Regions from separate parts of the Umezawaea sp. genome, predicted to be linked through region 2. Evidence: predicted binding sites of a transcription regulator. Region 2 holds the regulator's gene; the other holds the start of a gene.

Region 1 (15,619 bases), on a different contig from region 2:
GCGTAGGTCGCGGCCAGCACCGCGTCGCGGACGCGGGCCGAACGGCCTCCGGGTCGGGTGCTCATCGGAATCCAGTTGCGTCGTCGGGGCGGACGTGGAGACAATAACGCAACTTTTGTTGCATTAGGGAGGAGTTCGTCGTGGTGGATCGCCTGGCCGAGTTCGCCGCCGACGCCGAGCGGGACCCGGTGGCCGCCACCGAACGGCTGCGCGCCGACCTGGTCGGATCCGGTGGGCCGCTGGTCGAGCGCGTCGACGGCGGCAGGGTTCGGGTGACGTTCGTGTGGATCGGTCCGGAGCGGCAGGTGTCGGTGCGGGCGCAGGTGTTCGACGACCCGAACGCGCTGTCGCACCCGATGCGGCGGGTGCCGGGCACGGACGTGTGGCACCTCGCCGCCGTGGTCCCGTCCGACGTGGTCACCTGCTACCAGTTCCTGGTCGACGACCCGTTCCCCGACGCCGACCGCGACGACCTGGCCGAACTGGGGCGGCTCATGCTCGCGGCGCGCGCCCGGATGTTCGCCGACCCGGTGAACCCCCGCAGGCTGTTCCCGCAGATGGCGGTGGTCGCGGGTGAGCGGACGGCCGCCCCGGAGCACTGGGACTCCGTGCTGGTCCTGCCCGACGCCGAGCCGCTCGACTGGTTCGACACCCCAGAGGGCGAGCGCGGCGCGCTCACCGAGCACCGGCTCGACGGCCGCGCCGTCACCGTCTACACCCCTCCCGGCTACCGGCCGTCCGAGACGTACCCGCTGGTGGTGCTGCTCGACGGCGAGTGCTGGCCGCTGGTCGCCGACCTGCCCGCCGCGCTCGACAACCTGACCGGCCGCGAGATCGCGCCCGCCGTCGTGGCGATGGTGCACAACACCGGCGGGATGGCCGCCCGCATGGCCGAGTTGGCCTGCGACCCCGCCTTCGCCACCCTGCTCGCCGACCGCGTCGTCCCGTTCGTGCGCTCGCTGCACGCCGTCGCCGACCGCGCCGTGGTCGCGGGCAACAGCCTCGGCGGACTGGCCGCCGCCCACGCCGCGCTGACCCGTCCCGACGTGTTCGAGGCCGTGCTGTCGTGCTCCGGCTCGCACTGGTGGGGCTACGACGGCACGGGCTGGGGCAAGGACTCCGAGCCCGAGTGGCTGACCCGCCAGTACGCCGACGCGCCCCTGCTGCCCCTGCGCTTCTGGGTCGACGTGGGCACGCTGGAGACCGGCTCCAGCCCCCTGTCCCCCGGCGTCGACCAGCGCGCCGCCAACCGCCACCTGCGCACCGTGCTGCGCGCCAAGGGTTACCCCGTCGACTACCACGAGGCGCCCGGCGGCCACGACTTCGCCACGTTCCGCCGCAGCCTCGTCCGCGGCCTCCGCGCCCTGCTGCCCGCCTGAGAGAGGACCCTCCGTGCCCATCGCCCCGAGCCCGGACCAGCTCTACCCGCTGCCGGACCACCCGAGGGTCGTGCTGCTCAAGCCGCTGATCACCTCCCCGACCATCGAGGTCGGCGACTACAGCTACTACGACGACCCGGACGACGCGACGCGGTTCGAACACCGCAACGTCCTCTACTCCTACGGCGAGGAGAAGCTCGTCATCGGCAAGTACTGCGCCATCGCCGCGGGCACCACGTTCATCATGGCGGGCGCCAACCACCTGACCACCGGCGTCTCCACGTTCCCGTTCACGATCTTCGGCGGCGACTGGGCGGAGTCCACCGTGGACCTCATGCTGGCCAACCCGTCGAAGGGCGACACGACCGTCGGCCACGACGTGTGGTTCGGCTACCGCTCGATGATCATGCCCGGCGTGACCATCGGGCACGGCGCGATCATCGCCAGCGGCGCGGTCGTGGTGGCCGACGTGCCGCCTTACACGATCGTGGGCGGCAACCCGGCGAAGCCGGTGAAGGCCCGGTACTCGGCCGAGGAGGTCGACCTGCTGCTGAGGGCGGCGTGGTGGGACTGGCCGGTCGACCTGGTGACCGAGCACGTGCGGACGATCATGTCGGGCACACCGGCGGACATCGGCGGGATCGCGCGGGCCAACGGGCTCATGACGGGGTGATCGACCAGTCCCCGCTCGACGTGACCTGGACGATCGCCGGACCCGCCAGCGGCACGGTGCCCTCGTAGCCACCGATGGTGTTGACCGCGAGGTCGATCCTGCTCGTCTTGAGGGACGCGACGTGGACGGCGAAGTTGCCGTCGCCCACGTTGCCGACCTTCGCCTTGGTCGCGCCCGCGGCGAGGAAGACCACCGAGTCGCCGCTGCCCGACGCCACGCCCTCGACCAGGGGCGCCAGGTCGAGCCCGCCGACGGTCAACGTCCACGCGCCCTGCGCGCCGACGGTCAGGGTGGTGGTGCGGCTGCCGTCCCTGATGTCCATCCACCGCAGACCGCTGTAGGCGCCGATCTCGTTGACCAGCAGGGATTCGAAGCCGTCCGACTTGAGCGTGGTGTTGCTCGAACAGGCGGGGCACTCGAACTTCACGATCTTGATGCCGCTGGGCCGGTCCAGCGCGACCACGTCGTCGCCCTGTCCGGTGTAGACAGTCGGTGGCGGTGGCGGTGGCGGTGGGGGCTTGGTCGTGGTGGTCGTCGTCCGGCCCGTCGTGGTCGTGGGCTTGGGCTTGGCCGAGGTGGCCGGGGCCTTCGCGAGTTCGGCGGCGGCGGACGACGCCGCGGCGCCCGGTTCCTGCCCCGACCGCTCACCGCCGTTGGCCACGCTGATCACCACGAGCAGGGTGACGACACCGACGACGACCCACGGCCACCGCTTGGTCTTCGGCCGCGGCGGCACGGGTGGCGGAACGCACCGGCCCGGAGGCGGGCCGTGCGGGACTCCCGGAGGCGGGCCGCCCCACTGGGGCTGTCGCGGCCCGTACGGGGGCGGGGGATCGGGAGGACCTGCGGGCGGTTGCGTCATGGGAGTGCCTCCAACCTGAGCGCACCGGTGTTCCGGTCGCCCGTTCCGTCGAAGCTCCCGCACGCAGCGTTATCCCCTTGGCGCGCCACTCACTCTTTCGAGTCCACATGAGACTCGAATGGGCGTACGCGGGTCAGCGGCACAGGGTCGGTCACGGCTTGCGGCCCACCCCGACGTACGCGCTGATGTACGCGTCGTCGGAGTCGGAACGCCACTCCGGCAGCAGCACGACGCCGGGGTCGACCAGGTCGAGGCCGTCGAAGAAGCAGGCGATGTCGGCGGCGGAGCGCAGGACCAGACGGGCGTCGGAGCGCTGGTAGACGGCCTGCACGCGTTCGCCGCTGGTGACGCCGTCCTGCGTGACGCCGTCCAGGCTGCCGTGGGAGATCGCCACGTAGCTGCCGGAGCACACGGCGTCGCGGTAGCGGGCGACGGCGGCGTGCGGGTGGTCGCCGTCGGGCACGAAGTGCAGGACCGCGGAGAGCAGGACCGCGAGCGGGCGGTCGAGGTCCAGCACCTCGCGAACTTCCGGGGTGGCCAGCACCTCGTCGGGGTCGCGCAGGTCGGCGCGCACGGCCACGGCGTGCTGCTCCTCCGCCAGCATGGCGATGCTGTGGGCGACGGCGACCGGTTCCACGTCGACGTAGACGACGCGGGCGCCGGGGTTGGTCTGCTGGGCGATCTCGTGGACGTTGCCGACCGTGGGGATGCCCGAACCGAGGTCGAGGAACTGGTCGACGCCCTGGTCGGACAGGTAGCGGACGGCGCGGCGGAGGAAGTTGCGGTTGGCGCGCGCGGCGCCCGCCATGCCGGGGTAGATCTTCTCGACGGCCTTGGCGGCCTCGCGGTCGACGGCGAAGTTGTGCGAGCCGCCGAGGAAGTAGTCGTACATCCTCGCGACGCTCGGTCGGGTGAGGTCGACCGAGGACGGCACCCACAGATCCACGACAGCCCCTCCACCGATGCTATGTCGATCACACTCGATCCAACCCCGCCGCGTCGGGAACTGTCCAGGTGCGGTCAGGTGAGGACGACGCAGCCCCGCCGTTCCAGGTCGAGCAGCCACAGCGGCATCGCGAGCCGCTTGTTCCAGCGGAGGTCGAGCTTCTCCAGCGCGGGCAGGCCGCCGAGCACGTCCGGCAGCGTCGACAGCGCGTTGTTCCGCAGGTCGAGGACCCGCAGCGCGGCGAGGTCACCGATCTCGACGGGCAGCGCGGTCAGGTGGTTGTCGCGCAGGCTGAGTTCGCGCAGGTCGGTCAGGCGGCCGAGGGACCCCGGCAGCTCCGTCAGCAGGTTGCCGCGCAGGTGCAGCTCCCGCAGCCGGGTGAGGTCGCCGATCGACTCCGGCAGCGCCGCGAGCCGGTTGCCGTAGAGCCGGAGCTCGCGCAGGCCGGCCAGGCCGCCGACGCTCTCCGGCAGCGAGGTCAGCAGGTTGTCGGCGATGTTGAGGTAGCGCAGCTTCACCAGACCGCCCAGCGACTCCGGCACGGACGTGAGCCGGTTGTCGCCGAGGTAGAGGTACCGGTCGAGCGAGGTCAGGTCGCCGAGGGAATCCGGCAGCGCCGTCAGGGCGTTGTGCCCGAGGTCGAGGGTGTGCAGCGTGGTGAGCCCGCTGATCTTCGGCGACAGCTCGCCGACGCGGTTCGCCGCGACGTTGAGCGAGCGGAGCTCGACGAGCTCCCAGAGCGAGTCCGGCAACGCCGTGAGGTCGTTGTCGTAGGCGCTGAGCTCCCACAGGTCCGGCGGGAGGTCGGGGAACTCGGTCAGCCCTTGGCCGTCCAGGTCGAGGCTCTGCATTGCGACACCCTAGGTGCTCGCTCAGAGCGAACGCCCGGCGGAAACAATCCCCGACTCCACTTGGTTGAGCCAGTCAGACTCAACTTTGGAGGGTGACTTGATGGGCAAGACTCTGGCACTTCCGGTGTTGCCCCTCGACGACGTGGTCGTGCTCCCCGGCATGGTCGTTCCCGTCCGGCTTTCCGGCGCGGACGCCAACGCCGAGGCCCGCGCCGCCGTCGAGGCCGCCACCGCCGCCGCCGAGAACGGCGCCAAGGCGCAGCTGCTGCTGGTGCCCCGGCTCGACGGCAAGTACGCCAAGGTCGGCACGCTGGCCGTGATCGAGCAGGTCGGCAGGCTGTCCGGCGGCGAGCGGGCGGCCGTCGTGCGCGGCACCGAGCGCGTGCGGATCGGCACCGGGACGACCGGACCGGGCGCGGCGCTGTGGGTGGAGGCGACCGTCGCCGACATCCCCGAGGCCGACGACCGCACCACCGAGCTGGCCCGCGAGTACCGCGCGCTGGTGACCACGATCCTCCAGCAGCGCGGCGCGTGGCAGGTCGTCGACTCCGTGCAGCAGGTGGACGAACCGTCGGCGCTGGCCGACCTCGCGGGCTACGCCTCCTACGTGACCGAGGACCAGAAGGTCTGGCTGCTGGAGACGAGCGACGTCAACGAGCGGCTGGAGAAGCTGCTGGAGTGGGGCCGCGAGTACCTGGCGGAGCTGGACGTCGCCGAGACGATCCGCAAGGACGTCAAGGAGGGCATGGAGAAGCAGCAGCGGGAGTTCCTGCTGCGCCAGCAGCTCGCCGCGATCCGCAAGGAGCTGGCCGAGCTGGACGGCAAGCCCGCGACGGAGGAGCAGGACTACCGCGCCCGCGTCGAGGGCGCCGACCTGCCCGAGCACGTCCGCAAGGCCGCGCTCGCCGAGGTGGACAAGCTGGAGCGCACGTCCGACCAGTCCCCCGAGGTCGGCTGGATCCGCACGTGGCTGGACACGGTGCTGGAACTGCCGTGGAACGAGCGCACCGACGACGCCTACGACATCCGCGGCGCGCGGGCCGTGCTCGACGCCGACCACTCCGGTCTGGACGACGTGAAGGAGCGGATCACCGAGTACCTGGCGGTGCGCCGCAGGCGGACCGACCGCGGCATGGGCGTCGTGGGCGGTCGGCGCAGCGGCGCCGTGCTGGCCCTCGTCGGTCCTCCCGGTGTCGGCAAGACCTCGCTCGGCGAGTCCGTCGCACGGGCCATGGGCCGCGAGTTCGTCCGGGTCGCGCTGGGCGGCGTGCGCGACGAGGCCGAGATCCGCGGCCACCGCCGCACGTACGTCGGCGCGCTGCCCGGCCGGATCGTCCGCGCCATCACCGAGGCGGGCACGATGAACCCCGTCGTGCTGCTGGACGAGATCGACAAGGTCGGCTCGGACTACCGGGGCGACCCGACGGCCGCGCTGCTGGAGGTGCTCGACCCGGCGCAGAACCACACGTTCCGCGACCACTACCTGGAGGTCGACCTCGACCTGTCCGACGTGGTCTTCCTGGCCACGGCGAACGTGCTCGACACGATCCCCGCGCCGCTGCTCGACCGCATGGAACTCGTGCAGCTCGACGGCTACACCGAGGACGAGAAGGTCACGATCGCCCGCGACCACCTGCTGCCCCGGCAGCTGGAGAAGGCCGGCCTGACGCCCGAGGAGGTCACGATCTCGGAGGACTCCCTGCGCAAGCTGGCGGGCGAGTACACCCGTGAGGCCGGTGTGCGGCAGCTCGAACGCGGCCTCGCGCGCATCCTGCGCAAGGTCACGGCGAAGGTCGCGCTGGACGAGGAGGCGCTGCCGGTCGGCGTCGAGGTGCCCGACCTGCGCGGCTACCTGGGCAAGCCGAAGCACACGCCGGAATCGGCCGAGCGCACCTCGGTCCCCGGCGTTGCGACGGGGCTGGCCGTCACGGGTGCCGGTGGCGACGTCCTGTTCATCGAGGCGTCGCTGGCGGCCAAGGACTCCGGCGCGAGCGGCGTCACGCTGACCGGGCAGCTGGGCGACGTGATGAAGGAGTCGGCGCAGATCGCGCTGTCCTACCTGCGGTCGCACGACGACGAACTGGGCTTCGGCGTCGGCTCGCTGGCCGACCGCGGCGTCCACGTCCACGTGCCCGCCGGTGCCGTGCCGAAGGACGGCCCGAGCGCGGGCGTCACGATGACGACCGCGCTCGCGTCGCTGCTCTCGGGCAGGCCGGTCCGCTCGGACGTGGCGATGACCGGCGAGGTGTCGCTGACCGGCCGCGTGCTGCCGATCGGTGGCGTGAAGCAGAAGCTGCTGGCCGCGCACCGGGCGGGCATCACGACCGTGCTGCTCCCGGCGCGCAACGAGCCCGACCTGGACGACGTGCCGGAGTCGGTCCGCGAGGCGCTGACCGTGCACCTGGTGGCGGACGTCCGCGAGGTGCTGGTCCACGCCCTGGAGCCCGCGGCGTCCGCGGTGACCGCCGCGGCGTAGTCCGGACGTGAAAAGGCCCCGCTCGGTCATCCGAGCGGGGCCTTTCCTCGTGCGACGGCTGGGTCCGAGGACTCAGACGCCGATGTCGATGACGACCCGCGTCGGGTTCTCCAGGACCGAGACCGACTGCCAGGTGGCCCGGCGGTAGCCGAGCCCCACGGTCAGCTGGCCCTCGAAGTCGCCCGTGATCGCGAACGCCTGGACGTTGGACAGCTGCGGGGTCGTGAACTTCCGCGGACCGGTGTAGGTCGGGTCGCCGTTGTCGTCGTGCGCGGCACCCGGCCACGTCACGACCTGGTAGAAGTAGGTGCCCGGCAGGTTGACCGGCAGGCCGGACCCGTCGTAGGTCAGCTCGGGCACGACCTGCGCGAACGGGATCGTCGGCTTCGGCCCGGTGAAGTCCAGCACGATCCGGTCGTACGTGGCGTGCGCCCCCACTCGAACGTTGGTCAGCAACGGCGTGGACGGTGACGCGGACGCCGTGGACACCACCGACGCGACAGCGGTCAAAGCGGCGAACAACACGACTACCGCGCGCAAACGAGTCCTCATGGCTACCCCTCCCCAAGTGTGGCCGGAAAGCGCTCCGCCCCGAGGAGCGCTTCCCCATTAGAGACGCTCGGCGGCCCCCGTGGTTGCGAACACGGGAAACTGCGCCGTCCGAGTGCCCCCACTAGGCTCGGATCGACCGATGATCACCCGTGGAGGACCCGATGAGCCTTGAGCGCCCCGTTGCTCCCGATCCCTACTCGCTGCTGCCGGTGGTGCCCTCGTTCAGCGTGACGTCGACCGACGTGCGCGACGGCGAGACGTTGCCGCAGGCGCAGGTGCACGCGGGCGGCAACACCTCTCCGCAGTTGAGCTGGTCCGGTTTTCCCGAGGGGACCAAGAGCTTCGTGGTGACGTGCTTCGACCCGGACGCGCCGACGCCGTCGGGGTTCTGGCACTGGGTCGCGGTGAACCTGCCCGCGTCGGTGACGGAACTGCCCGCGGGCGCGGGTGGGTCGGACGACTCGCTGCCGGGTGGCGCGTTCCACGTCCGCTCGGACTACGGCACGCGCGCGTTCGGCGGCGCGGCCCCGCCGGAGGGCGACCCGGCGCACCGGTACTTCTTCGTGGTGCACGCGGTCGACGTGGAGGAGCTGGACGTCGACGGCGACGCCTCGCCCGCCGTGGTGAGCTTCAACCTGGCGTTCCACACGCTCGCGCGGGCGATCCTCACCCCTGTCTTCCAGCAAACCTGAGCGGGAATCGCACGGCCGTCCTGCCCGTTTGAGAGAGTAGGAACCCCACCTACCAGGCAGGACGGCATCGTGCGGCACTTCGACCTCGTCATCATCGGCAGCGGCTCCGGGAACTCGATCCCCGACGAGCGGTTCGCCGGCCAGCAGATCGCGATCGTCGAGAAGGGCGTGTTCGGCGGCACCTGCCTGAACGTCGGCTGCATCCCGACGAAGATGTTCGTGCACACCGCGGACGTGGCCTCGACCCCGTCGGGTGCCGCCAAGTTCGGTGTCGACGAGCACCTGGACGGCGTGCGGTGGCCGGACGTGCGGGACCGGATCTTCGGCCGCATCGACCCCATCTCGGCGGGCGGGCTGCGCTGGCGGTCCGAGGACAACGCGAACGTGACCGTCTACCAGGGCACGGCGAGGTTCGTCGGCCCGAAGACGCTCGACACCGGCACCGGCGAGGTCATCACCGCCGACCGGTTCGCGATCGGCGCGGGCAGCAGGCCGGTCATCCCGGACGTCGTGGACCTCGACACGGTCGACTACCACACCAGCGACACCGTGATGCGGCTCGACGAGCTGCCCGAGAGCATGGTCATCCTGGGCAGCGGGTTCGTCGCGAACGAGTTCGCGCACGTGTTCTCGTCGTTCGGCGTGAAGGTCACGATGATCGCCCGCTCGGACCTGCTGCTGCGCCACGAGGACCACGAGATCGCCGAGCGCTTCACCTCGCTCGCCACCGACAGGTGGGACGTGCGGTTGCAGCGCAAGACCGTGCGCGCCGAGCGCACCGACGGCGGCCTCCGCCTGCACCTGGAGGGTCCGGACGGCGCGGAGGTCGTGGACGCCGAGGCGCTGCTGATCGCGGTCGGCCGCACCCCGAACACCGACCTGCTCGACCTCGCGCAGACCGGTGTGACCACCCACCCGGACGGCCGGATCGTCGTGGACGAGTACCAGCGGACCGTCGTGGACGGCATCTACGCGTTCGGCGACATCAGCTCCGAGTACCAGCTCAAGCACGTCGCGAACCACGAGAGCAAGGTCGTGCGGCACAACCTGCTGCACCCCGACTCGCCGAGGAAGTCGGACCACCGGTTCGTGCCGTCGGCCGTGTTCTCGTCCCCGCAGATCGCCTCCGTCGGCCTCACGGAGGAGCAGGCGGTCGAGCAGGGCGTCCGGTACGTGAAGGGCACGCAGGCGTACGCGTCGATCGCCTACGGCTGGGCGATGGAGGACCACAGCGGCTTCGCCAAGGTCCTCGCCGACCCGGCCACCGGGCAGATCCTGGGCGCGCACATCATCGGTCCGCAGGCCCCGACGGTCATCCAGCCGCTCATCCAGGCCATGAGCTTCGGCCTGGACGCCCGCACGATGGCCGCGGGCCAGTACTGGATCCACCCGGCCATGCCGGAACTGGTCGAGAACGCCCTGCTGAACCTGCCGCTGGACTAGTCGAACGGCGTCCGGGCGGTCGCGATGGCCCGTCGCGACCGCCGGGACCCGCGACAGCCGTGATCAGCTGCCGAGCGAACGCACGACCTCGTCGGGGTCGGCGAGCCGTCGCCGTGCGCTTCCTCGCCCGTGGAGCCGTCCTACACGGTGCGGGGACGGCCCGCGATGGAACCGAGCGCGGTGAGCAGCACGACCAGGCCCGCCAGGACGAGCATCGAGGTCGTCCACGCGCCCGTCGAGTCGCGCAGCAGCCCGAACGCGAACGGGCCCGTGGCCGCGATCAGGTAGCCGATGCTCTGCGTCATCGCCGACAGCCGGGCGGTGTCCGCGGTGGTCGACGAGCGCAGCGAGACCAGCACGATCGCCAGCGGGAACATGCCGCCCATGCCGAGGCCGACCAGCAGCACCCACAGGCCCGTCAGGGTGCCGGGTGCGAACGCGAGACCCAGCACTCCCGCCAGCAGCAGCGCGCCGAGGACGAGCACCATCCCGGTCTGCGAGCGCCAGCGGGCGGCCAGCGGTGGCACGACGAAGCTGACCGGGACGCCGAGGACGACGGTGATGGCGAGCAGGAAGCCCGCCGTGGTGCGGTCGACGCCCGCGTCGCCGAGGATCGCCGGGAGCCAGCCCATCACCGTGTAGGCGAGCAGGGCCTGGCTGCCGAAGAAGACCGTCATGACCCACGCCAGCGGGCTGCGCAGCAGGGAGCGGCCGGGCGGCGGGCCCGTGACGCGGCCCGCCACGCCGCGGCGGGACCCGGCCAGCCAGAGCAGCAGCGCGGCCAGCGACAGCAGCGCCCACGCGCCGACCGCCAGCCGCCAGCTCCCGAGGAACGCCTCCAGCGGCGGGGTCAGGGCGGCACCGGCGCCCGCTCCCGCGGCCATCGCGGCGGTGTAGATCCCGGTGATCGGCCCGATCCTCGTGGGGAACGAGTCCTTCACCACGACGGGGATGAGGACGTTGCAGACGGCGATGCCCGCGCAGGCGACGAACGTGCCGCCGAGCACCACGAGCGGGCCGTCGACCACCCGCAGGAGCAGGCCGAGGGTCAGCACGAGGAGCGCCGAGCCGACCGCCCGCTTGAGGCCGAGGCGCCTGCCCACCCACGGCGCGGCGAAGGCGGCGGCGCCGAAGCAGAGGACGGGCACGGCGGTGAGCAGGCTCGTCCAGGCCGCCGAGACGCCGAGACCGGCCCGGACGTCGCCCAGCACCGAGGCGAGACTGGTGACCGCGGGTCGCAGGTTGGCTGCCGCGAGGGTGACGCCTGCCGCCAACAGGATGCCGCCGGTGACGGCCACATGTCGGCGTCGTCCTACGGGTTCAACCACTCCGTGTACCCGAACCGTCGCGGAGACACCACTATCGGTGGCAGTGTTATCACTCGACGGTATCGATCGCGGAATCGTCACCCGACTACTGTCCCAGACATGGGATGTTCGGATGAAAGGACTTTGCTGTGCCATTGGCCACTACCCGGCGGGCGGGCCTCGTCGATCAGGTGATCGACCAGATGAGAGGTGCGATCAGCAGCGGCGAATGGCCCGTCGGCCGCCGCATCCCGCCGGAGCCGGAGCTCGTCCAGGCCCTCGGCGTCGGGCGCAACACCGTGCGCGAGGCCGTTCGGGCGCTGTCCCACGCGGGACTGCTGGAGGTGCGGCAGGGGGACGGCACGTTCGTCCGCGCCACGAGCGAGATCTCCGGAGCGGTGCGGCGGCTGTGCGGCACCGAGCTGCGCGAGGTCCTCCAGGTGCGGCGCACGCTGGAGGTCGAGGGCGCGCGGCTGGCCGCGACGCACCGGACCGAGGACGACCTGCGCAAGCTGACAGCCCTGCTCGCGCAGCGCGACGCGGCCGTGGCGGCCAAGGACTGGGAGCGGATGATCGAGCACGACGCCGCCTTCCACGGACTGCTCGTCCAAGCGTCGCACAACACGCTGCTGAGCGAGCTGTACCGCGGCTTGAACGAAACCGTCCGCGCGAGCATCACGGCGACCGTGGACGAGGACCTCGACCCGCCGGTGTCGCACACGGGGCTGCTGGACGCCGTGCGCGACCGCGACCCCGTCCGAGCGGCGGCCGAGGCAAGCGGTTTCCTGGAGGACATCCTGCAACGACACGGCGAGTGAGGCCGCGGACCGGAACCGTCCGCGGGCGATCCTATGGTTGATCCCATGGAGCCCTATCGCATCCAGATCCCGCAGTCGCAACTCGACGACCTCCACACCCGGCTCGCGAACACCCGATGGCCCGCCGAACCCGACGGGACCGGCTGGGCGGACGGCGTGCCCGTCGCGTACCTGAAGGACCTCGTCGAGCACTGGCGCACGCGCTACGACTGGCGCGCCTGGGAAGCGCGGCTCAACGCCTTCCCCCAGTTCACGACGACCATCGACGGCGCGAACATCCACTTCCTGCACGTCCGCTCCGCCAGGGCCGACGCGCTGCCGCTGGTCCTCACGCACGGCTGGCCGGGCTCGGTCGTCGAGTTCCTCGACGTGGTCGAACCGCTGTCGCGCGACTTCCACCTCGTCATCCCCTCCATGCCCAACTACGGCTTCTCCGGCCCGACCCGCGACACGGGGTGGGACGTGCGGCGCATCGCGACCGCGTGGGCGGAGCTGATGGCGCGGCTGGGCTACGAGCGCTACGGCGCGCAGGGCGGTGACTGGGGGTCGGCGGTCTCGCGCGACCTCGGGATCGTGGACGCGGAGCACGTGGTCGGCGTGCACCTGAACATGGTGCTGACGTTCCCCGGTGACGACCTGAGCGGGCTGACCGACGACGACAGGGCCCGGCTCGGCATGCTCCAGCACTTCGCCGACGACATGTCGGGCTACCAGCGGATCCAGGGCACCAGGCCGCAGACGCTCGCCTACGGCCTCACCGACTCCCCCGTCGGGCAGCTCGCGTGGATCGTCGAGAAGTTCAAGGAGTGGACGGACTCGGAGGACGTGCCGGAGGAGGCCGTCGACCGCGACCTCCTGCTGACCAACGTGATGGTCTACTGGCTCACCGCCACCGCGGGCTCGTCCGCCCGGCTGTACAAGGAGGCGACGAGGTCCTGGACCGCGACGGAGGTGTCGACGACACCGACCGCCGTGGCCGTGTTCCCCGCCGAGATCGCCCTGCCCGTGCGGAGCATCGCGGAGAGGACGAACACCATCGTGCGGTGGACCGAGTTCGACCGCGGCGGCCACTTCGCCGCCCTCGAACAGCCCGCCCTGCTGGCGAACGACGTCCGCGCCTTCTTCCAGAGCCTGTAGATGCTGACCACGCGAACGCTCAACCGCACCACGCTGGCCCGGCAGATGCTGCTGGAACGGCACGACCTGCCACCGGACCGGGCGATCGAGCACCTGGTCGGGTTGCAGGCCCAGGCGACCTCGTCGCCGTACGTCGCGCTGTGGTCGCGGCTGCGGGACTTCGACGCGGGCGAGGTCGGCGCGATGCTGCTGGACCGCACGGCGGTCCGCACGACGCTGATGCGCGGCACGCTGCACCTCGTCACGGCCCGCGACTGCGTGCGGCTGCGGCCCGCGCTCCAGCCGATGCTGGCCCGCACGGCGACCGCGAACTTCGCCCGTTCCCGGCGAGCCGAGGACCTGGCCGACCTGGTCGCCGCGGCCAGGTCGCTGCTCGACGCGGCGCCGATGACGAACGCCCAGCTGGCCGCCGAGCTGACCCGGCGGTGGCCCGACCACGGGATCACCGGGCTGGGCTCCCTGGTCCAGGCGCTGCTGCCCGTGGTGCAGACGCCTCCGCGCGGCGTGTTCGGGCGCAGCGGGCAACCGCTCAACGCCGTCGCGGCGACGTGGCTCGCCACCGAGATCCCGGCCGAGGCCGATCCGGACGAGATGGTGCTGCGGTACCTGGCGGCGTTCGGTCCGGCGAGCGTCGCGGACGTGGCGGCGTGGTCGCGGCTGACCGGGCTGCGGGCCGTGGTGGACCGGCTGGACCTGAAGACCTACCGCGACGAGTCGGGGCGAACGCTGCTGGACGTCCCGGACGGCGTCCTCACCGACCCGGAAACCCCGGCCCCGCCCCGTTTCCTGCCCGACTTCGACAACGTGCTCCTCTCGCACGCCGACCGGACGCGGATCATGTCCGACGAGCACCGCGCCCGCTGGGGCGGTGTGTCGAACGCCGTCTTCCCGCCCAGCTTCCTGCTCGACGGGTTCCTCAGCGGCACCTGGAAGGTCGACGGGGGCGTCCTCACGATCACGCCGTACCGGGAGGTGTCCGCACAGGACCGGAGTGCCCTGGCCGAGGAAGGCCTGTCCCTGCTGGGTTTCCTCGCTCCGGGCCAGGACCACGACGTGCGGTTCGCGCCCTGACCTCGCCGCGGGCGTCCGCCGACGCTGCCGGGGTCGACCGGCGGAGGGCGCGCGACCGGGTCGGCGCTCCGGTCACGGCGCCTCGGTGGGCCTGCCGTGGTCGACGAGGTCGCCCGACGCGGTGCTCCGGTGCTCCCAGCACGCCCGCAGCGACGTCAGCGCTGCCGTGATGGCGGGTCGCCTGCCCGCCCTGGTGCGCCACACCGCGAACAGCCGCCGGGTCGGGGTCGGGTGCAGCGGGACCGCGCGCACGGTCGGCGGCAGCGCGCCCCGGCCGAGCCTGGGCAGCAGACCGACGCCGATGCCGTGCGCGAGCAGGGCGATCTGGGTCTCGTACTCGCCGACCCGGTGCGCGAGGTCCGGTTCGAGGCCCGCGCCGCGGAACGTCTTGACCAGCCAGTCGTGGCAGACGGTCCCCTCCGGCTGGCAGATCCAGCGCTGCCCGGCCAGGTCCTCGGGGACGAGGAACGGGCGGTCGGCGAGCGGGTGCGCGACGGGCAGCAGCACGTCCGCGTAGTCCTGGCCCACCGTGCTGCGGGACAACGACTCCGGCACGGCCAGCGGGGTGTTGACCCAGTCGTGGGTGACGGCCAGGTCCAGTTCGCCGCGGGCGACGGCCTGGAGGGCGTCGGGCGGGTCCAGCTCGACCGTGCGGACGTCGAGGGCGGGGTGCCGGGTGATCAGGTCGACCAGGACGAGCGGCAGCAGGCCCCGCGCGGCCGTCGCGAACGCGCCGATGGTCACCGTGCCGACCGCCGCGCCGCGCTGCTCCTCCAGGGTCACCTCGGCCTCCTCGACCAGCGCCAGCACCTGCGCGGCGGTGGCGGCGAGCCCGTAGGCGGCATCGGTCAGCGCGACACCGCGACCACGGCGTTCCAGCAGCGTGGTGCGGGTCTCGCGTTCGAGCTTGGCGATCTGCTGGGACACCGCGGAGGGCGTGAAGCCCAGCACGGACGCCGCCGCGCCGACCGAGCCGTGGGTCGCGACGGCGTGCAGCGCGCGGAGCCTGCCGAGGTCCATCATGAAGCAATGCTAAACCCTGGGGTGAAGCAAATCTCGCTGGTGCTTAACTGTCGGCCCACCCAGACTCGGTCGGGTGAAACCACGGCACGCCGCTCTCGCGGTCCTCGTCGCGGCCATCTGGGGCGTCAACTTCGTCGTCGTCGAGATCGGTCTGCGGAACTTCCCACCCCTGCTGTTCTCCGGTCTCCGGTTCCTCGCCGCCGCCGTCCCCGCCCTGTTCCTCGTCGGCCCGCCGAGGGTCGCGTGGAAGTGGGTGGCCGCGGTCGGCCTGGTCCTCGGCGTCGCGAAGTTCGGCTTCGTGTTCACCGGCATGCACGCCGGGATGCCCGCGGGGCTGTCGTCGCTGGTGCTCCAGAGCCAGGCGGTCTTCACCGTCGTGTTCGCGGCCG
Region 2 (15,619 bases):
ACCAACGGCGTGGTTCCCACGAACAGATCAACCCGTTACCTCGCACGGGTGCGCCCCACCACCGGCTTTCCACGCGAACGATCGCCCGCGGCGACGGTGGGCGCGGGGACGGGCCGGACCAGGTCGTTACCCGACCGATACGACCTAACGAGCGTAAGAGAACACCCGCAAGCACAGGATTCGGCCCCCGCCCCGGCGAACCGGGACGGGGGCCGGGGTCTCATCCACGCCCCACGATCAACCCGGAGTTGTCGTCCAGGACGTCCACCCGCACGGCGTCCCCGTCGCGAACCTCCCCGGACAACAACTCCTTGGCCAGCTGGTCCCCGATGGCCGACTGGATCAACCGCCGCAGCGGCCTGGCCCCGTACACCGGGTCGAACCCGTTCAACGCCAACCAGTCCCGCGCGGACGGCGTCACGTCCAGGGTCAACCGCCGCTGCCCCAGCCGCTGCGCCAGCTTGCGGACCTGGATGTCCACAATGGACGTCAGCTCCTCCGTGGCCAGAGCGTGGAACACCACCACGTCGTCCAACCGGTTCAGGAACTCCGGCTTGAAGTGCTTGCGCACCACCGACATCACGGCGTCGTTGCGCTGCCGCTCGTCCAGGTTCGCGTCCGCGATGGCGTGCGACCCGAGGTTCGACGTCAGCACCAGGATCGTGTTCCGGAAGTCGACCGTCCGACCTTGACCGTCGGTCAACCGACCGTCGTCCAACACCTGGAGCAGCACGTCGAACACGTCCGGGTGCGCCTTCTCCACCTCGTCGAGCAGCACGACCGAGTACGGCCTGCGGCGCACCGACTCGGTGAGCTGACCGCCCTGGTCGTAGCCCACGTAACCGGGAGGAGCACCGACGAGCCTGGCCACCGAGTGCTTCTCGGAGTACTCGCTCATGTCGATGCGGGTCATCGCCCGCTCGTCGTCGAACAGGAACTCCGCCAGCGCCTTGGCCAGCTCGGTCTTGCCGACACCGGTCGGGCCGAGGAACAGGAACGACCCGGTGGGCCGGTCCGGGTCCGCGACGCCCGCGCGGGTGCGGCGGACGGCGTCGGACACGACCCGCACCGCCTCGACCTGGCCGACGACCCGGCGGGTCAGCTCGTCCTCCATGCGCAGCAGCTTGGCCGTCTCGCCCTCCAGCAGCCTGCCCGCGGGGATGCCGGTCCACGCGCTGACCACGTCCGCGACGTCGTCGGGGCCGACCTCCTCCTTGAGCATCGCGGAGGCCTGCTCGGTCGACTTCGTCGCCGCGTCGAGGTCCTTCTCCAGCGCCGGGATGCGGCCGTACCGCAGCTCGGCGGCCCGGCCGAGGTCGCCGTCGCGCTCGGCGCGCTCCGACTCGCCGCGCAGCTGCTCCAACTGCTCCTTGAGGTCGCGGACCTTGTCGATGGAGCCCTTCTCGTTCTGCCAGCGCGCGGTCAGGCCCGCCAGCGCCTCGCGCTTCTCGGCCAGTTCGGCGCGCAGCGCCGCCAGCCGCTCCACCGAAGCCGGGTCGGACTCCTTCGAGAGCGCCATCTCCTCGATCTCCAGGCGGCGCACGGCCCGTTCGACCTCGTCGACCTCGACCGGCCGCGAGTCGATCTCCATGCGCAGCCGGGACGCGGCCTCGTCGACCAGGTCGATCGCCTTGTCCGGCAGGAACCGGGAGGTGATGTAGCGGTCGGAGAGGGTCGCGGCGGCCACCAGCGCGGTGTCGGTGATCCGGACGCCGTGGTGGACCTCGTAGCGCTCCTTGAGGCCGCGCAGGATGCCGACCGTGTCCTCCACGCTCGGCTCGCCGACCAGCACCTGCTGGAACCGGCGCTCCAGCGCGGGGTCCTTCTCGACGTACTTGCGGTACTCGTCCAGCGTGGTCGCGCCGACCATCCGCAGCTCGCCGCGGGCCAGCATCGGCTTGATCATGTTGCCCGCGTCCATCGCGCTCTCGCCCGTGGCGCCTGCGCCGACGATCGTGTGCAGCTCGTCGATGAACGTGATGACCTGGCCCGCGGAGTCGGTGATCTCCTTGAGCACGGCCTTCAGCCGCTCCTCGAACTCGCCGCGGAACTTCGCGCCCGCGACCATCGAGCCGAGGTCCAGCGCCACGACCCGCTTGCCGCGCAACGACTCCGGCACGTCACCGGCGACCACGCGCTGGGCGAGGCCCTCGACGATGGCGGTCTTGCCGACGCCGGGCTCGCCGATCAGCACCGGGTTGTTCTTGGTGCGCCGGGACAGCACCTGCACGACCCGGCGGATCTCCGGGTCGCGGCCGATCACCGGGTCCAGCTCGCCCTTGCGGGCGCGTTCGGTCAGGTCGACGCCGTACTTCTCCAGCGCCTGGTAGGTGCCCTCGGGGTCCGGGCTGGTGACCCGCGCCGAGCCGCGCACCCTGGAGAACGCCTCGCGCAGCGCGTCCGGCGTCGCACCGTGGCGGCGCAGCAGGTCGGCCACCTGGCCGCCGTGCTGGGCGATGCCGACCAGCAGGTGCTCGGTGGAGACGTACTCGTCGCCCATCTCGGTCGCGAGCTCCTGCGCCTTGGCGAGCACGCGCACGGCCTCGCGGGAGAACTGCGGGGCGGACATCGAGGAGCCGCTCGCGGCGGGCAGCGCTCGGGCCACCTGGTCCAGCTCCTTGCGCACCACACCGGGGTCCGCGCCCACCGCGGCCAGCAGCGGTGCGGTCAGCCCGTCACCCTGAGCCAGCAGCGCGCCGAGCAGGTGCACGGGACCCACGTCCGGGTTCCCCGCCACCGTCGCGGCCTGCACCGCGGCCGAGACCGCCTGCTGGGTCTTCGTGGTCGGGTTGAAAGCGTCCATTCCTCACCCCATCGCAGATGTGCGCGCCAGCCTTCCGCACGCGCTCCCATCATGCACAACGTCAGCAAAGTTGAGTCGGTTCCGCTCAACTTGAATAATCGCTGTGGTCTCGACCACGCCCTTGGGGAAGATCGGACCATGAGCGCGAAACCGCAGCACATCACCTTCAGCAGCACCGACCCGTTCGAACTGGCGACGTTCTGGTCCAAGGTGACCGGCTACCCGCTGGCCGACGACGACTTCCCCGGCGACCCCGAAGCCTCCGTCCTGCCCCCGAGCGGCCCGATCCTGCTGTTCGTGACCGTGCCCGACGAGAAGGCGTCCGCCAGGAACCGGGTGCACCTCGACCTCCAGCCGGACACCACGCGGGACCAGGAGGTCGACCGCCTGCTCGGCATCGGCGCGACCCTGGTGGACGACCAGCGCAAGCCAGACGGCCGCGGCTGGGTCGTGCTCGCCGATCCCGAGGGCAACGAGTTCTGCGTCGAGCGCAGCGCCGCCGAGAAGGCCGCCAAGCCCTGAGGACGCGAAAGGCCCTCCGCCGCGAGCGCCGCGCGGCGGAGGGCACATCTTGGCCTCTCCCTACCTCCGATCACCCACATGTAGTAGCGAGTTGTCCACACCGGGGGTGGAGTTATCCACATTCCGCAGGTCGGCATCCACAGGCAGGTGGACAGGTGCCTCACCCGTCGGTGAGCCGACCACGGGCTGGGGGATGTCCATCGAGGTCCGCAGGGGCACCTCCTTGATCATCACGACCGCGACGACCGTGACGACGGCCGCGACGGCCGCGATCAGGAACAGCGTCGCCATCGCGTCGCCGTAGGCCCCGCGCACCAGCGCCTGGATCGGGCCGGGCAGGTGGACGAGGTCCAGCGTGCCGCCACCCGTGCCCGCGGGCGTGCCGGGCGGCAGACCGGCGGCGATCTTCGTGCTGACCTGGCTCGCGAGCACCGAGCCGAGCACCGCGACACCGGCCGTGCCGCCGAGCGAGCGGAAGAACGTGACCGTGGAGCTGGCCGCGCCGAGGTCCGCCATCGAGACGTCGTTCTGGACCGCCAGCACCAGGTTCTGCATCGTCAGCCCGAGGCCGACACCGGTCAGCAGCATGTAGGCGCCCATCAGCACCAGGTTGGTCTCGTGGTCGATCGTGCCGAGCAGCCCGAGCCCGACGACCAGGACGACCGCGCCGGACACCAGGAAGTTCTTCCACTTCCCGTACTTCGAGATCAGCTGGCCGGAGATGGTCGACGCGATCGTCAGCCCCGCCACCAGCGGCAGCGTGAGCAGGCCCGCCTTCGTCGGCGAGAAGCCGCGGGAGAGCTGGAAGTACTGGCCGAGGAACACCGAGGCGCCGAACATCGAGGTGCCGACGGCGACGCTGCCGAGCACGGCGAGCGAGAGCGTGCGGTGCTTGAACAGCCGCAGCGGCACGACCGGCGAGCTGGCCCGGCGCTCCACGAAGTAGGCGGCCACGAGCGCCGCCGCCGCACCGGCGAGGTAGGCGAGCGTCTCCGGGGAGATCCAGCCGAAGTCCCTGCCCGCGAACGACACCCACATCAGCACCAGGCTGACGCCACCGGTGATCAGGAACGCGCCCGCGTAGTCGATCTTCACGTCCTTGCGGACCGTGGGCAGCTTCAACGTCTTCGCCAGCACGCCGAGCGCCAGCACCGCCAGCGGGACGGTGATGAAGAACGTCCAGCGCCAGCCGAGCCCCGGCGTGTCGACGATGAACCCGCCGACCAGCGGGCCGCCGACCGTGGCCGCAGCCATGACCGCGCCGGTGTAGCCGCTGTAGCGACCGCGTTCGCGGGGGCTGACCATCGCGCCGATGATGACCTGCGCGAGGGCCTGCACGCCGCCCATGCCGAGGCCCTGGACGACGCGGAACCCGATGAGCTGCTCCATGTCCTGGGCGAACCCGGAGAGCACCGAGCCGATCGTGAAGATGGTGATCGCGATCTGGAACAGCAGCTTCTTGCTGAACAGGTCGGCCAGCTTGCCCCAGATCGGGGTCGTGGCCGTCGACGCCAGCAGGGTCGAGGTGATGACCCACGTGTACTGGGTCTGGTTGCCCTTGAGGTCGGCCAGGATCGTCGGGAGCGCGTTGGCGACGATCGTGGAGCTGAGGATCGCCACCAGCAGCGCGAGCAGGATCCCGGACAGGGCCTCCAGGATCTTGCGGTGGGTCATGGGTGTCGCGTCTGTCATCGAACAGCCTCCGGGACCAGCAGGTGAGCACGCAGGTCGTCGGTGAACAAGCCGAACTGGCGCACGAACTCGTGGACGTCTTCTTCGGTCCAGTCGGCGAGCGCCTCCTGGACGAGGGTGACCTGGGCCTCGCGCCAGCCGTCGAGGGTTTCGAGGCCGCGGGAGGTGGCGGTGATGAGCTGGGCGCGGCCGTCGGACCGGCAGGCGCGGCGTTCGACCAGGCCCGCCTTCTCCAGCTGCGCGACCTGCCTGCTCACCACGGACGGGTCGACCAGGTGCACCTGCGCCAGCTCCGACACGCGGGACTCGCCGCGGCGGGCCAGCTCGGCGAGCAGGCCGACGGCCGCCGGGTGGAGGTCCCTCTCCTCCCACACCCTCGTGGTGATCACGTGCTTGAGCTGGAACACCGCGTGCAGCCCTCGGAGGACGTCGACGCAGCTCTCCCTGGTCGGACCCATGTCCATCACCTCATTAGTTGTCAATGACAACTATATGCCCAGATAGTTGTCCAATACAACCTTCTCGACTGTGACGTGGAGGACCACCCGACAGGAGGAATCCGGGTCTCAGGAGGCCGACCCCGGCGGGACGCCGGGTGACTACACCGGGCGACGCACGTCGGCGGGTGCGAGACAAGGGGCGATCAAGGTACACACCAAGGAGAATGTTCCACCGTTGGCCGGTATTCGTGCGACGCTATGTAACCAAGCTGCACTCAAAGGTGGCATCAAGGAGTCAACCAGCCAGATGAAGGGTTAATGTCGTCGCGTCGGGGTTGGATGCTTGACGTGGACGGTGCGCCTTGCTGGCGCCTCTAAGAACGTGGAGACTGCGCCCGGATCATGACAGCGAACGCCGTACTTAGTCCCATCCCTACTCCGCCACACCGCGAACCACCTCCCGGCGTCACCGCGATGGTGCGCATGATCCGGGAGAGCTTCGCGGTGGTGGAGCCGCGCGCCGAAGAAGTCGCCAAGTTCTTCTACGGCATGCTCTTCAGCCTCTCGCCCTCCACCCGCGAGATGTTCCCGGCCAACATGGAGGTGCAGCGCAGCCGCCTGCTGCGCGCCCTCGTGCACACCGTGCAGATGGTGGACCGCCCGGACGACCTCATCCCGTTCCTCCGCCAGCTGGGTCGTGACCACCGCAAGTTCGGTGTCGTGTCGATCCACTACGAGTCCGTCGGCACCGCGCTGCTGGCCGCCGTGAAGAAGTACGCAGGCACCGCCTGGACCCCCGCGGTCGAGATGGCGTGGGCCGAGGCGTACACGATCATGGCCCGGTCCATGCAGGAAGCGGCGGCGGCCGACGACGGCCCGGCCTTCTGGCGCGCCACGGTGCTGGAGCACCAGCGCGTGAGCTGGGACCTCGCCGTCGTGCGGCTCCAGCCCGACCACCCGCTGCCCTACCGGGCGGGCCAGTACCTGAGCGTCGAAACACCCCAGCGCGGCAGGCTGTGGCGGTACTTCTCACCCGCCAACGCCCCGCGCGAGGACGGCACGATCGAGTTCCACATCAGATCGGTGGAGGGTGGCTGGGTCAGCCGCTCCGTCGTCGGCCACACCCAGCCGGGCGATGTGTGGCGCCTCGGGCCGCCCATGGGCAGGCTCGGTGTCGACCGGACGTCCAAGCAGGACATCCTGATGGTCGCGGGCGGCACCGGCGTCGCGCCGATGCACGCGATCATCGACGAAATGGCCCAGTGGGGCGAGAACCCCCGCGTCCACCTGTTCGTCGGCGGTCGCACCCGCGAGGACCTGTACGACCTGGACAACCTCCAGCGGATCGCCATGACCAACCCGTGGCTGACCGTCGTGCCGGTGCTGGAGTCGGACCCCGGCGCCAGGGGCGTCGAACAGGGCACGCTGGCCGACGTGGTCACCCGCTACGGCGCCTGGGAGGACCGCGACGTCCTCGTCTGCGGCTCGCCCGCGATGATCCGCTCGACCGTCTCCCGCATGCTCGTCGCGGGGACACCGCTGGACCGCATCAAGTACGACCCGTTCACCCTGGACTGACGGGTTCGCGTTCGTTCGACGCTCCGGCTGCCCGCCCGCACCCGGAGCGCGTGGTGACGGCGAGAACCACTGGGGCCACGAGCGGCCGCACCACGAGCACGCGCGGTCGGCTTGACTCGGGCGAGTCAAGCCGACCCCAGCACCGGAACGGGGTCACCCGGAATGACGGGCCCCCGATTCACAGGGTAGCGCGGTGGTCCGACAGTCTTGAATTGTCGACAAGTCCACCGACCGCGCTCATCCCACTTCTTTCACGCACTTCGTCCACCTCGACAAAGGCGTACCCCACCCAGGGGGAACCCTGATTTCAACGCTACCAATCGGCACCGACATTTTTGTGCGACGCCGAATTCGGAAAATGCGTCGCCGCTGGTCAGCAAGGGTTTTCAGTGACCGAAAGCCCGAGACTGTCAGACCTCGTGGGTAGAGTGGAATTCGGGGGGATCCCCCGTCGGAAGTCGAGGCTTGCTCAAGATCGAGTGTTACTCGGAGTCGCCGACGGGCGGGTTCGACGGGTGTGGCCGAGGGTTGTTCCGTGAACTAATTTCACGATTCCCAGGGGTTAGCGGGGCCGTGGAAACCTCCGAGGGCGGGTTCGACCGATCATCCAGCGGGCCCGCCACCACCGGCCGCCGACCTACCGATCACGACGGTGAGCAGGGGCCGTGAGGGCGACCTGCGGAGGGCACCGCGGCGCCTGTCGACGAAGAAAGCCCGGTGGTCGACGACGAGGTCCCGGCGCAGCGGCCGGAACGCCTCGGATCACTTGCGGGGCTGGGGCTTCCAGACCACGAGCGCCGTCTCGTGGCGCAGCGGCACGAGGTCGCGGCGGTAGGTCTTGTGGACCGACGCGGCGGCGTGGTCGGCCGCTGCCAGGGCGTTCGCCAGCTCCTGGGTCAGTTCGGACAGGCGGTTGCGGAGGGCGTCGACCTCGTTCTCCAGTTCGATGATCCGCTTGATGCCCGCGAGGTTGACGCCGTCCTCCTGGGAGAGGCGCTGGACCTCGCGGAGCAGCACGATGTCGCGCATCGAGTACCGCCTGCCGCCGCCGGACGTCCGGCCCGGCGACACGAGGCCGAGCCGGTCGTAGCTGCGGAGGGTCTGGGCGTGCAGGCCGGAGAGCTGGGCCGCCACCGAGATGACGAAGAACGGGGTGTCCTCGTCCGTGCCCGGCGGGAAGGGAAAACCGGGGGTGTTCACGCCGACCTCCCCTTGCTCTCCAGCAGTGCGTTCAGCTCCGCCCGCGGGTCGTGCTGCGCGGTGGCGGCGGCGTAGGCCTCCAGGGCTTCCCTGGCCTGGGCGTCCATGTTGTTCGGCACGGTGACCAGCAGCTTGACCAGCAGGTCGCCGGTCTTGCCGTCGCGCTTCTCGATGCCCTTGCCCTTGGCCCGGAGGATGCGGCCGCTGGCGGTGCCCGCGGGCACCTTGAAGGTCACCTTGCCTTCGAGGGTGGGCACCGTCAACGTCGTGCCCAGGGCGAGTTCGGCGAACGTCACCGGCACGTCCAGCGTGAGGTCGTTGCCGGAGCGGCCGAAGAACGGGTGCGGGTTCACGTGGACCCGCACGAACAGGTCGCCGGTGGGGCCGTTGTTGCGGCCCGGTTCACCCTGGCCCGCGAGGCGGATGCGCTGGCCGTCGTCGACCCCCGCGGGGATCCTGATGGTCAGCGTGCGGGTCTTGGTGCTCACGCCCTCGCCGCCGCACTCGGGGCACGGGTCGTCGATGATGCGGCCGGTGCCCCGGCAGTCGGGGCACGGCTCGCTGAACGCGAACGCGCCCTGGCTGCGGGTGACCAGGCCCGCGCCACCGCAGTTGACGCAGGTGTGCGGAACGGTGCCGGGCCGCGCGCCGGACCCGTTGCAGGTGCCGCAGGCGGCCGGGCTGGACAGGCGCATGGGCACCGTCGCGCCCTTGACCGCCTCGGTGAAGTCGATGCGGACGTCGGTCTCGACGTCCTCGCCGCGCCGCGGCCGGGTGGCCGAGGACCCGGCGCCGCCGCGGCGGTTGAACAGGCCGCCGAGCAGGTCGCCGAGACCTCCGGCGCCGGGCTGCGCCCCGGCTCCACCGGCGCGGTTGAACAGGTCGTTCACGTCGAAGCCGCCGCGACCGCCGCCGAAACCGCCCCCGCCGAAACCACCTCCGCCGCCGTACAGCCTGCGGGCCTCGTCGTACTGCTTGCGCTTGACCGGGTCCGAGAGCACGCCGTTCGCCTCGGACACGGCCTTGAAGCGCGCCTCGGCCTTGGCGTCGCCGGGGTTGGCGTCGGGGTGCATCTCCCGCGCCAGCTTCCGGTACGCCCGCTTGATCTCGTCCGCGGAGGCGTCGGAGGAGACGCCCAGCTCGCGGTAGAAGTCCTTTTCGATCCAGTCCCTAGCACTCACCGGACGTCTCCTCCTTCCCCTTGTGCCTAGTCCTGCGCCTGGTCGGGCACGGACACGTCCCCGGCCTCGAAGTCGGTCACCGCGACGAGGGCGGGCCGCAGGACGCGGTCGCCGAAGCGGTAGCCGCGACGCAGGACCGCGCTGACGGTGGGGCCCGCCACGTCCGGGGACGTGCCGTGCTGCACCGCCTCGTGCACCGACGGGTCGAAGGGTTCGCCGTCGTGGCCGAACGCTTCGAGCCCGGTGTGCTGGAGCGCGCCGACGAGCTTGTCCGCGACGGCCTTGAACGCACCGGTCAGGTCGCCGTGAGCGGCGGCCCTCTCGACGTCGTCCAGGACGGCCAGGAGTTCGCCCGCCACCTGCGCCTTGGCGTTGCTGATGACGAGTTCCCGGTCGCGCTCGACGCGCTTGCGGTAGTTCGCGTACTCGGCCGTCAACCGCTGGAGGTCGGCCGTGCGCTCGTCGAGCTGCGCCTTGTACTCGGCGGCCGGGTCCTCCTCGAAGAGGACCTCGGGCGCCGCGTGCTTGCCGCCTTCGAACTCGACGTCGAGCACCTCGCCGTGCACGGGCTCGGCAGCCTCGTCGGCTTCCGGCTCGACGCGGTGGTGGTCGTTCACCAGGTCGGGCTGCTCGTCCTGTGGGTGGGTCACTTCTTCTCGTCCTCGTCGACGATCTCGGCGTCCACGACGTCGTCAGCGCCCTTGGCCCCGGTGCCCGCGCCCGCCGCGCCGGGAGCACCCTCGGCGCCCTCGGCACCGGGGGCCGCCGCGCCCGTGTTGGAGTAGAGGGCGGTGCCGATGGCCTGCGACTCGGTCGCGAGCTTCTCGACCGCGGAGCGGACGGCGGAGATGTCGGTGCCCTTGAGGGCCTCGTTGGTCTCGGCCACGGCGGCCTTGACCTTCTCCTTGACGTCCTCGGGGAGCTTGTCCTCGTTCTCCTTGACGACCTTCTCGGTCTGGTAGACGAGGGTCTCGGCCTGGTTGCGGACCTCGGCCTCCTCGCGGCGGCGCTTGTCCTCCTCGGCGTGGGCCTCGGCGTCCTTGACCATGCGCTCGATGTCGTCCTTCGGCAGCGCGGAGCCGCCGGTGATCGTCATCTTCTGCTCCTTGCCGGTGCCGAGGTCCTTGGCGCCGACGTGGACGATGCCGTTCGCGTCGATGTCGAAGGTGACCTCGATCTGCGGCAGACCGCGGGGGGCCGGGGGCAGGCCGGTCAGCTCGAACATGCCGAGCTTCTTGTTGTCCGAGGCGAAGTCGCGCTCACCCTGGAACACCTGGATCTGCACCGAAGGCTGGTTGTCGTCCGCCGTCGTGAAGATCTCGGACCGCTTGGTCGGGATGGTCGTGTTGCGCTCGATGAGCTTGGTCATCACGCCGCCCTTGGTCTCGATGCCCAGGGACAGCGGGGTGACGTCGAGCAGCAGGACGTCCTTGACCTCGCCCTTGAGGACACCGGCCTGGAGCGCGGCGCCGACGGCGACGACCTCGTCCGGGTTCACGCCCTTGTTGGGCTCGCGGCCACCGGTCAGCTCCTTGACCAGCTCGGCCACGGACGGCATGCGGGTGGAACCACCCACGAGCACGACGTGGTCGATGTCGCCGACGGAGACGCCGGCGTCCTTGATCACGTTGTTGAACGGCGCGCGGGTGCGCTCCAGCAGGTCGTTCGTGATGCGCTGGAACTCGGCGCGGGACAGCGTCTCGTCCAGGAACAGCGGGTTCTTGTCCGAGTCGACCGTGATGTAGGGCAGGTTGATGCTGGCGTTGTTCGAGCTGGACAGCTCGATCTTCGCCTTCTCGGCGGCCTCGCGGATCCGCTGGAGCGCCATCTTGTCCTTGGTCAGGTCGATGCCGTTCGCGGACTTGAAGCGCTCGACCAGCCAGTCGACGACGCGCTGGTCCCAGTCGTCGCCGCCGAGGTGGTTGTCACCGGAGGTCGCCTTGACCTCGACGACGCCGTCGCCCAGCTCCAGCAGGGACACGTCGAACGTGCCGCCGCCGAGGTCGAAGACGAGGATCGTCTGCTCCTTCTCGCCCTTGTCCAGGCCGTAGGCCAGGGCGGCGGAGGTGGGCTCGTTGACGATGCGCAGGACGTTGAGGCCCGCGATCTGGCCCGCTTCCTTGGTGGCCTGGCGCTGGGCGTCCTCGAAGTACGCGGGCACGGTGATCACCGCGTCGGTGATCTCCTCGCCCAGATACGCCTCGGCGTCGCGCTTCAGCTTCATCAGGACGCGCGCGGAGATCTCCTGCGACGTGTAGGCCTTGCCGTCGACCGGCTCGGTCTTCCAGTCGGTGCCGATGTGGCGCTTGACCGAGCGGATGGTGCGGTCGACGTTGGTGACCGCCTGGTTCTTGGCGGGCTGCCCGACGAGGACTTCGCCGTTCTTCGCGAAGGCCACGATGGACGGGGTGGTGCGGGAACCCTCGGAGTTGGCGATCACCGTCGGCTCGCCGCCCTCCAGGACCGCGACGACGGAGTTGGTCGTCCCCAGGTCGATGCCGACTGCTCGCGCCATGAATTCCTCCTGGTGGTACGTGCTGGTGGGTACTGCGTTGAGCGTTGCCGGCTCAAGTTTGCCAGGTCCGCCGGACTTGAGTCCAACGGGCTCAACCTTCCTGCCTGTCCAACGGTCGACCCACCGGTGTTGTTCCCCGATCGGAGTGATCCGGGCCACGCCCCCCGGTCAGAAGTTCGACAGGACGTCGATGATCACGTTCGTGATGGTCGTCGGGTCCTTGGCGTCGTACTTCTTCGCCCCGGTCCCCTTCGAGATCGTCGCCAGCGCCTCCGCGCCCGCCTTGTTGTTGGCGTCGAGCTCGCTGCCGTAGGCGATGGTGAACACCCGGACCGGCTTGTCGCCCGACGCGTCCTTGCCCCTGATCACGTCGATCAGCTCGGTGGGCGCCTGGATGCCGCGGGCCTTGTCGTTGACCCCGTCGGTGAGCAGCACGACGGCGTTGATCGAGTTCGGGTCGTAGGTGCCGCGCACGACCTCCACGGCCCGGTCGATCGTGTCGTACAGACCCGTCGCGCCGTCCGCGGTCAGCCCGTCGATGTTCGCCGCGATGTCCTGCCTGCGGGTGCCGTCCATCGGCCCGATCGGCACCAGCGGCACGAAGTCCGCGCCGCCCTCGCCGATGCCGGAGGAGAACTTCCACAGCCCCACGCGGTCGGAGTCGGTGAACCCGTCGGCGAGCTGCCGCATGGCGGGCTTCACCAGCTCCAGCTTCGTGGCACCGGTGCCGGGCACCTTCTCCTCCATCGACAGCGAGGAGTCGATGCACACCAGCACGTTGGTGGGCTTGCGGAGCTTCACCCAGCTGGCCAGCACCTTGGCGACGACCTCGTTGGTGGGCGTGCCGAGCGGTTTGATCTCCGCGTCGGGCAGCCACCCGTAGGCGGACCCGCCGAGGTCGATCGGCTTCTGCTGGTGGTCGCGGAACCCGTACTCGGCGAACTGGCGCTGCACGGCGTCGGAGTGCAGGTAGGACAGGAAGTCGTCGGCGACGGCGCTCTTGGCCCGGTCGAGCCCGTTCAGCTTGATGAACGGGTGGTCGGAGTGCAGGACGCCTTCCTCGGGGTAGACGGCGACCAGCTTGGTCTTGGGAGGCTCGGTCTTGGAGCAGCCCTCGTCGTCGCTGTAGGAACCGCAGGTGTACCCGGCGTTGTAGGCGATCACGGAGTTCTCCGACATCGTCACCGCCGAGATGTAGGAGAGCGCGTCCTCCGCGTCGGCCTGCCGCATGTTCGACAGGAACGTCAGGGTGGTCTTGCCGTAGTGCACGACGGAGTGCTCGATCGCCTTCATCCGCTGCGCCACCGCGTCCTTGTCCACGTCCTCCGGGCGCACCTCGCGGATGCTGCCGTTGGCCGAGAACAGCGCGCCGAGCGTGGCGTGGAGGCCGGACGTGGAGTAGGTCGGGTTCGTCTTGCCGAGCTTGAACGCGCCCCACTCCGGGTGGCCCTTGCTCGCCCAGAAGTGCGGGTCGCCCGCCCACGTGGCCAGGTCCTCCCAGCCGATCCCGGCCTCGGGCCAGCCGAGCGCGCGGGCCATCGGCTCGGGCATCGCGATGATCGACGGGCTGGTCATGATCGCGGGTGCCTTCCCGTCCGGGAACAGCGACCTCGTCTCCGGCGTGGCCCGCTGCTGCGCCAGCGGCAGCCACTCCGACGCGGCGGGCGACCACACGTCGGGCCTGCGGCCGTCGGCCTCGGTCCAGCCCCGTGCCAGGGCGGCCATGGCGGTGCCGGAGTCGACGGACGTCACGTCGACCTCGACGCACTGGCCGTTCGCCTCGTGCGCCCCGTAGGCGGCGGCGAGTTCGGCCATCTGCTTGGGCTTGTCCACCGACGCGGCGACCGTGAGGCTCGCCGTGGGCGTCGAGCAGGCGGGCAGCGCCGTGGCCACCTGCGGCGTCGAGCTGGTGCCGTCACCGGACTCGGGCCACAGCACGATCCCCAGCACCACCAGCACGACGAGCGCGGCGGCCACGCCCCAGCGCACCGCGGGGCCCGTGCTGAACCGCAGGCCGCTCGGGGGCGGTGGAGCCGCGGCGACGGGCCCCGCCGTCTTCTTCGCGTGGTCCCACCACGGCCGCCACTGCTCCGGGTTGTCGCCGCACGCCCGGATGTAGGCGCTGGTCAGCTCCCAGCTCGGCAGTTCGCGGCCGCTGGTGGCGCGCTCCAGGTCCGCCTCGGAGTAGTCGGTCATCGCCGCGAGCTGCGCGGAGGTCAGCCCGATCTCGTCCCGCAGCTTGACCAACCGGTAGGCGAACGCCTCCGCGGGAGGGCCGTCGGGGTTCAGCATCGTGGGCAAACCTCTCGATCAAGGGTCCGGACAACCCCGAGGTGCGAGGTGGAACGTCCCCGTGTTCACCCGTGTCGCGGCGGCCCGTGGGCCGTCACCCACCTTCGGCGGCTGCTCCCATGATCGGCACATCTGGCCGGTCAAACCAGTACCGCGCCAGGTCGTGACCTCGGTGCACCCGAATGGCCGCAGCGGGTGCCCCGTGACGGAGCACCCGCGGCGGCCGTGCGGTCTCAGGCGGCGTTGAGCGTGATGTCGCCGCTGCTCGCGGTCAGGTTCAGCTCGAACTGCCCCGAGGGGTCGTCCTTCACTCCGACCTTCTTGTCGCCGCTGCTCGTGTCGACCGCGACCCGGTAGCCCGCGTTCGGCACCGTCACGGTGATGTCGCCGCTGCCCGCGTTGGCCTTCACGTTGTGCGCCTTGGCCAGTTCGACCACCACGCTGCCGGACTTGGCGTCCGCGTCCACGTCGCCGTCGACCTGCTCGGTCCGGATGTCGCCGGAGGAGTTGACCACGGTGACGGCGCCGGTGACACCGGTCAGCTTCACGTTGCCGGAGCCGATCTTGGCCGTGACGCCGCCCGCGAGGTTGTCGCCGCTGAGGTCGCCGGAGCTGTTGTCGACGCGCACCGCCCCCGCGATGCCGCGCAGGGTGGCGTTGCCGGAGCCGAGGTTCACGTCGACCGACGCGAGGTCCTGCACCTCGAGGTCGCCCGAGCCGACCTCGCCCTTGACCGTCGTCTCCTTCGACGGCACGGCCACCTCGTAGTAGGCCTCGCAGCCGTTGCCGCAGCCGTTGAGGACGAGCGAGCTGCCGTTGACCTGGTGCGTGGGGCCGCTGGGCTTGGAGGCCGCCTTGCCGTAGCGGAGGGTTCGCTTGATCGTGGTGGCGCTCGCGCCCTCGACGGAGCGGACCTTCACGTCCCCGCCGTCGTTGTCGATCTGCACGGTGGAGATCTGGTCGTTCACCGTGTAGTCGTCCGAGGAGCTCTCCTGGGCGATCCTCACGCAGGACGACAGGCTCATCGTCGTGGCCACCGCCGCGACGGCCAACAACGCGATTCGCTTCCCCACCACTACCCCCTTGCCGACCTGTCCGCTCATGGGAACCACGCTAGGGGCACGACCCCCGGCGCACACGAGGGTGGCCCCCCGGCTCCATACGGGGGCTATCCCTACCGCTTCACGCGAGGTCCTCGACGACCGCGCGCAACGCGGGCGCGCACCCAGCCGGGTCCGACAGGTACCGCTGCGACGCGATCACGTGGGTCGGCGTCATCCGCTCCCACACCAGGCCCTGGACCGGCACCGACGTGATGACCAGCCGGAACGGCCGCACCTGCCTGCCGAGCCGGACCTCGACGCCGCGAACGACCTCACCGATGGGCAGAGCCCCC

What was found. Region 2 encodes HspR, which represses chaperone genes until heat shock. Its sites were predicted from a motif close to ANNTTGAGTNNNNNNNACTCAANNT; they were not measured.
Region 1: lon (endopeptidase La) is a predicted target of HspR. The motif match lies at 4,773-4,797, and genes of this name have one in related genera.

Annotation. Positions count from the first base shown of each region.
Region 1 is NZ_DBNGPQ010000171.1:5,060-20,678, forward strand. Features, by position in the region: gene AC156L_RS38190 (TetR/AcrR family transcriptional regulator) at 1-65, opposite strand, end outside; gene AC156L_RS38195 (alpha/beta hydrolase-fold protein) at 141-1,379, shown strand; gene AC156L_RS38200 (CatB-related O-acetyltransferase) at 1,399-2,052, shown strand; gene AC156L_RS38205 (hypothetical protein) at 2,039-2,788, opposite strand; gene AC156L_RS38210 (SAM-dependent methyltransferase) at 3,066-3,860, opposite strand; gene AC156L_RS38215 (leucine-rich repeat domain-containing protein) at 3,935-4,711, opposite strand; gene lon (endopeptidase La) at 4,812-7,187, shown strand; gene AC156L_RS38225 (AMIN-like domain-containing (lipo)protein) at 7,260-7,739, opposite strand; gene AC156L_RS38230 (YbhB/YbcL family Raf kinase inhibitor-like protein) at 7,901-8,431, shown strand; gene AC156L_RS38235 (mycothione reductase) at 8,501-9,874, shown strand; gene AC156L_RS38240 (MFS transporter) at 10,015-11,172, opposite strand; gene AC156L_RS38245 (FadR/GntR family transcriptional regulator) at 11,331-11,999, shown strand; gene AC156L_RS38250 (epoxide hydrolase family protein) at 12,045-13,136, shown strand; gene AC156L_RS38255 (winged helix DNA-binding domain-containing protein) at 13,137-14,207, shown strand; gene AC156L_RS38260 (LysR family transcriptional regulator) at 14,280-15,230, opposite strand; gene AC156L_RS38265 (EamA family transporter) at 15,304-15,619, shown strand, end outside.
Region 2 is NZ_DBNGPQ010000124.1:19,154-34,772, reverse strand. Features, by position in the region: gene clpB (ATP-dependent chaperone ClpB) at 221-2,803, opposite strand; gene AC156L_RS28000 (VOC family protein) at 2,942-3,325, shown strand; gene AC156L_RS27995 (MDR family MFS transporter) at 3,386-5,017, opposite strand; gene AC156L_RS27990 (MarR family winged helix-turn-helix transcriptional regulator) at 5,014-5,475, opposite strand; gene AC156L_RS27985 (FAD-binding oxidoreductase) at 5,932-7,035, shown strand; gene AC156L_RS27980 (heat shock protein transcriptional repressor HspR) at 7,798-8,235, opposite strand; gene dnaJ (molecular chaperone DnaJ) at 8,232-9,416, opposite strand; gene grpE (nucleotide exchange factor GrpE) at 9,443-10,066, opposite strand; gene dnaK (molecular chaperone DnaK) at 10,063-11,931, opposite strand; gene AC156L_RS27960 (substrate-binding and VWA domain-containing protein) at 12,100-14,223, opposite strand; gene AC156L_RS27955 (DUF4097 family beta strand repeat-containing protein) at 14,457-15,326, opposite strand; gene AC156L_RS27950 (hypothetical protein) at 15,406-15,619, opposite strand, start outside.